One region of the Vibrio sp. R10-SF1-ISO8 genome, then DNA from elsewhere that is predicted to be linked to it. Evidence: predicted binding sites of a transcription regulator. Region 1 holds the regulator's gene; the other holds the start of a gene.
What was found. The regulator PurR, encoded in region 1, represses purine synthesis genes. The targets are predictions, from matches to a motif close to TNANGNAAACGTTTNCNTNA.
Positions count from the first base shown of each region.

Region 2: the regulator PurR is predicted to act here: its motif matches at 1,731-1,750, upstream of purM (phosphoribosylformylglycinamidine cyclo-ligase).

Region 1 is NZ_JCBDHL010000018.1:185,312-188,467, forward strand. Features, by position in the region: gene torR (two-component system response regulator TorR) at 1-23, opposite strand, end outside; gene torD (molecular chaperone TorD) at 261-908, shown strand; gene purR (HTH-type transcriptional repressor PurR) at 1,120-2,127, shown strand; cyclic di-GMP riboswitch class I at 2,272-2,358, shown strand; gene AC6R00_RS14165 (TfoX/Sxy family DNA transformation protein) at 2,492-3,082, shown strand.
Region 2 is NZ_JCBDHL010000008.1:233,635-236,790, forward strand. Features, by position in the region: gene purN (phosphoribosylglycinamide formyltransferase) at 1-623, opposite strand, end outside; gene purM (phosphoribosylformylglycinamidine cyclo-ligase) at 626-1,666, opposite strand; gene upp (uracil phosphoribosyltransferase) at 1,845-2,471, shown strand; gene rluF (23S rRNA pseudouridine(2604) synthase RluF) at 2,757-3,156, opposite strand, start outside.

The sequences.
Region 1 (3,156 bases):
ACTACTAGTACATGATAACTCATCTGCACCACTTAATTTACATTGGGAATAGTTCTATCATTTATTCTATTCATAAATAGTAACATTTCTAGTATTTATCACTTTAAAAACGAGAAAGATGATTTTTTATTGATTCAAAACAAAACCTCCGCCTTTGTTAATATATGCTCATAATTCGTCTTTTATTGTCACGTAAGCCATTACCGCTATTCATTTTTATTAGTTACACTAATAGGTAGTTATTTTGGGAGTGATACCTAATGCAAGAAATCAAAGCATTCAACGAGAAACGTGCGGAAATTTATTGGTGGCTTTCAAGCCTTTACGCCAAGGAATTAACGGAAGAGAATCTGGAGCAGTACCATTCAGCTCAAATCCGCTCTTTCCTTACTGGCCTTGGCGAGAATGCCGCTCTTAAACCGTCGATTGATCGTGTCATTGATGCACTTAATCGCTTAATCGATCGCGAAGATGCGCAACTAGAGCTTGCCGCTGACTTTTGTGATCTATTTTTAAAGTCTGACCGCGACTCGGCACTGCCTTATGCTTCAATGTACATTGGAGACACAGGCCTGCTTAACGACAAGCCTGCCAAAGAGATGGAAGCATTAATGCTAGAGCATGGTGTAGCCGTTGATGAAAGCCTAAATGAGCCGGCTGATCACATTGCCATTGAGCTGGATTTTCTCGGTAACCTTATCATTCGCTCTAATGAACTTGAGCAAGAGCGTCATATTGAAGAGGCACTGATCGAACAAGAGAGCTTCATTCGTCAGCACCTTCTAAGTTGGACACCTAAGTTTTCGGCTAAGTGTCAAACGCTCGATGAATTCGGTTTTTACTCTGCGATCGCTTCTCTCACTGTGGCGTTCTTGGAGTTGGACTGCACATATTTAATCGGCGAATAGAGTCTGACAATGTGAACTGGCACAGGTCAGTTTGACGAAATATGTTTGCCCTAAGTCGGATTGCGGTCTAAAATCGTGACCGCAAACGATAAAAATGAACTATTCAAATACAAACCGCTAAATAAGAGCGGTTTTTGTGTTTCTGATACTTTCTGCCAACTTATTCTAAACTGAATATATTCTCGTGGCAGTCATCGACAGGACAAAATTTATGGCCACTATTAAAGACGTTGCTCGCCTTGCTGGTGTTTCAACAACCACTGTGTCTCACGTGATTAACAAGACACGCTTTGTTGCCGAAGCGACACAAGAAAAAGTGATGGAAGCGGTAACCGAGCTTAACTATGCACCGAGTGCCGTTGCTCGTAGTCTTAAATGCAACACTACTCGTACAATCGGTATGTTAGTGACGCAATCGACTAACCTATTTTTCTCAGAAGTTATCGACGGCGTAGAAAGCTACTGCTACCGCCAAGGTTACACCTTGATTCTGTGTAATACCGGCGGCATCTATGAGAAGCAACGCGACTACATTCGCATGCTGGCTGAAAAGCGTGTAGATGGCATCCTAGTGATGTGTTCAGATCTGACTGAAGAGCTGAGCGAAATGCTCGACCGCCACAAAGACATTCCAAAAGTGGTAATGGACTGGGGTCCAGAGAGTTCTCAAGCCGATAAGATCATCGATAACTCTGAAGAAGGCGGCTATCTAGCGACAAAATATCTGATCGAGCGCGGTCATACTGACATTGCTTGTTTAAGTGGTCACTTCGAGAAAGCGGCGTGTGTTGAGCGTATTAGTGGCTTTAAGCGTGCAATGGCTGAAGCTGATTTAACAGTAAACGAAGATTGGATTCTTGAAGGTAACTTCGAATGTGATACGGCGGTACTGGCTGCGGATAAAATTGTTGCGATGGATAAAAAGCCAACAGCCGTATTTTGTTTTAATGACACAATGGCGCTTGGCTTAATGAGCCGTCTACAACAGAAAGGCATTCAAATACCTCAAGACATCTCAGTAATCGGCTACGATAATATTGAACTAGCAGAGTACTTCTCTCCACCTCTAACAACAGTGCACCAACCAAAACGTCGCGTTGGTAAGAATGCCTTCGAAATTCTTCTTGAGCGCATTAAAGATAAAGAGCACGAAAAACGTGTGTTCGAGATGCACCCAGAAATTGTCGAGCGCAATACCGTTCGTAATCTAAATAAATAACCTTAAGTCAGACGCTTAGCTTGTAGTCGTACTATTGGCTAGGCGTATATCTCCCCTCTATTTATTGAACCAACATCACATTTATCCGATACAAACGTGATGTTCTGCGCAGATTTTATTTATTCTTAATGTGTTCGATTAATGCCACGAACAGGGCAAACCATTTCGAAAGGATGGGACGCAAAGCCTCCGGCCTTAAACAATTTATTGTCTGGTAGCGGGGTTGCCGATGGCGAATATGCAAACTGTCATACCGCTTTTACTTGCACTCGTATGACACCTTACTGACAATGTCTCTGCATAATTTTGCTAATCTCTCGGACCTGCATTGGTGGCGTATACTTATACACCGAGAAAACACAGCATGGATAAACCAATACTAAAAGACTCAATGCGTTTATTTGAGCAGTTAGGACATATTAAGTCTCGCTCAATGTTTGGTGGCTTTGGCATTTTTGCTGATGACACTATGTTCGCACTTGTCGTCAACGATAAACTACACGTACGCGCGGACGCGGCTCTCGCTAAACAGTTCAGGTCTCAAGGGCTAGAACCCTATGTTTACAAAAAACGCGGATTCCCCGTCGTGACGAAGTATTTTGCGCTTTGTGATGATTGGGCAGCTGACGCAAATAAAACGTTAAAGATTGCGAACGTCGCCTTAAAAGCAGCAAATCAAGAGAAGCAATGCCAATCGCAAGCGAAACCCAATCGTTTGAAAGATCTGCCTAACTTGCGGCTAGCAACTGAGCGCATGCTCAAGAAAGCTGGTATAGATTCGGTAGAGAATCTGGAACAAGTGGGAGCCGTACATGCGTTTAAAGCCATTCAGACTACACACTCTTCCGATGTAAACATCGAACTTCTCTGGGCTTTAGAAGGTGCCATTAAAGGGACACACTGGTCGGTTATCCCCCAAAGTCGCCGTCAGGAGCTGTTAACTCAAGTCAGCTAACCTAAAAAATAAATTTGTTTAAGAAGTCAGCCTTTGTGCTGACTTTTTTATTGGTTTTTATCTGCCATCTTGAA
Region 2 (3,156 bases), on a different contig from region 1:
TGGATTCCAAGCAGCTTACCATCGAGGTAGGCTTCTTTTTCATCTTTCATTACCAAGCGCTCTTCCACTAACCATTTTACCACCATAGGGTAAATACGGTGCTCTTGAGTTTGAACACGCTCCGTCAGAGTCTCGACCGTATCTTCATCAAAAATCGGCACTTTCGCTTGTAGAATCACAGGACCACCATCAAGTTGCTCTGTCACAAAGTGAACGCTAGTACCGTGTTCTTCATCACCAGCATGGATAGCACGTTGGTAAGTGTTCAATCCAGGGTATTTAGGTAATAGAGAAGGGTGGATGTTAATCATGCGTCCCATATAGTGACGAACGAATTCGCCACTTAAGATACGCATGTAACCCGCAAGCACGATGACATCAGGTTGATACTCATCGATCTGCTTCATCAACTCATGGTCAAAGGCATCACGAGTATCGAATGCTTTAGGATCAAGGAAATGTGCTGCTGAGCCCGCTTTTTCTGCTCGTTCTAAAGCATAGACGCCTGCCTTGTTAGAGAATACGGCAGTGACTCGGCCACCTGTAATTTGGGTGTTACATGCGTCAATAATCGCCTGTAAATTGGAGCCATTTCCTGAAACTAAAACAACAATACTCTTCATGCTTATTTGATCTCTACTTGTTCTTCGCCTGCTTCAGCGTTTGCGATTTCGCCAATTACCCATGCATTCTCACCTTCGTCCTGAAGAAGCTTAACAGCAGCATCTGCTTGATCTTTTGGTAGAGCAATAACAAGGCCAACACCACAGTTAAATGTGCGGTACATTTCGTGAGTGGTTACGTTGCCTTTTTCTTGTAGCCATTTGAAGATAACAGGCCATTCCCAGCTGTTTCCATCAACAACGGCTTTAGTGCCTTGTGGAAGAACGCGTGGGATGTTTTCCCAGAAACCACCACCTGTGATATGAGAGATGGCATGGATATCGTGCTTCTCAATCATCTTAAGTGCTGATTTGATGTAAATTTTTGTTGGTTCTAGTAGGTGCTCACCAATAGTGCGGCCTGCTAGCTCTTCGTTTTTGTCTGCGCCAGATACTTCAAGAATCTTACGGATCAACGAGTAACCGTTTGAGTGTGGACCGCTTGAACCTACAGCGATAAGTGCATCACCAGCGGCAACTTTAGTGCCGTCGATTACGTCTTCTTTTTCAACAACACCGACACAGAAGCCAGCAACGTCGTAGTCTTCGCCTTCGTACATGCCTGGCATTTCAGCCGTTTCACCACCGATTAGCGCACAACCTGCTTGTACACAGCCGTCTGCGATACCAGATACGACGTCAGCAGCAGTATCAACATCGAGTTTGCCTGTTGCATAGTAATCTAAGAAGAACAATGGCTCAGCACCTTGTACGATTAGATCGTTGACACACATAGCAACAAGATCAACACCTATAGTGTCGTGCTTTTTCATATCCAGAGCTAAGCGCAGTTTAGTACCAACGCCGTCTGTACCTGAAACGAGAACTGGCTGTTTGTATTTAGTTGGCAGTTCGCATAGTGCGCCAAAACCACCAATACCACCCATTACCTCTGGGCGACGTGTGCGTTTTACTGCACCTTTAATACGGTCAACAAGCGCATTGCCTGCATCGATGTCAACGCCAGCGTCTTTGTAGCTAAGAGAAGTGTTATCAGCACTCACAGGGAAGTCCTCTGGTTTAAAGTTGGATATGAAAACGGCGCTATTCTACCAGTGGATAAACATAGATAGCAAACGTTTGCGCAAGTTTTTTCTTTTGTCTTAGAACAAGAAATTGAGAACGAAATCGTTTATAATCTGAAGGTTTGTTTAAAAATCACCACATAAGCCGGAGATGGAAATGAAAGTTGTTGAAGTAAAACACCCTCTTGTTAAGCACAAACTTGGTCTAATGAGAGAAGGTGACATCAGCACTAAGCGCTTTCGCGAGCTAGCTACAGAAGTTGGTAGCCTGCTTACTTACGAAGCGACTGCAGACTTTGAAACAGAAAAAGTAACCATTGAAGGTTGGAATGGTCCAGTTGAAGTTGACCAAATTAAAGGTAAGAAGGTAACGGTTGTGCCAATCCTGCGTGCAGGTCTTGGTATGATGGATGGCGTTCTTGAGCATATGCCAAGTGCACGTATCAGTGTTGTTGGTATCTACCGTGACGAAGAGACGCTTGAGCCAGTACCATACTTCAACAAGTTAGCGTCTAACATGGACGAGCGTATTGCGCTTGTTGTTGACCCAATGCTAGCGACTGGCGGCTCAATGATCGCTACTATTGATCTGCTGAAAGAGAAGGGCTGTAAATCAATCAAGGTGCTAGTACTTGTTGCCGCTCCAGAAGGTATTGAAGCGCTTGAGAAAGCTCACCCAGATGTTGAGCTATTCACTGCTGCTATCGATGAGAAACTAAACGATAAAGGCTACATCGTTCCTGGTCTTGGCGACGCAGGTGATAAGATCTTCGGTACAGTATAATCTGAAGAAGCTAAGTGAATTAAAAGAGGAGCCTATCGGCTCCTCTTTTTGTTTAAGAGCAGACTTCGTCCTTGAGAGCGCTTAGCTGCGAGATCGGGCTTCACCCTTCGAGATGTGTTCTTGGTAAGTGGTTTGAAAATTGCAGACAGTGATATTTTTCTTAGGATCTAATTGTCTGGATATAAAAGAAAAGGGTTGGCACAGTGTGCCAACCCTTCAATATCTCCCGCTTCTCGCTTCTCGCTTCTCGCTTCTCGCTTCTCGCTTCTCGCTTCTCGCTTCTCGCTATTTCTTCAAACTCAAAGTGCCGCCAGAGCGTGGTTTTGCAGGGCGTTGTGATTTGTCACTGGCAGGCTTATAGAAAGTCTTACCTTTATTTAGCTTGGCTTTTGAGTCGCTTTGGTTGCCACTATTGCGACCTTTTTTAGAGTTTGGCGCATGGCGGAACTCATCGGCGTTACGGCCTTTAAAAGTACGACTCTTCTGATTGCGACGTGCTTTAGAGTCTTGGTTTTCTTCGCGGCTATCAAACAGCTTAGCATCGGTTGCTTTGCGAATGCGTTTACCCTTGCTATCTACTTTAGATGCCTCTTCAGTGCCGCTAGAATCTTCACACATAGCCAGAATCTCAGCTACTTCCGCATCTGTTAGGTAACGCCATTGTCCATTAGGAATCCCGTCAAGC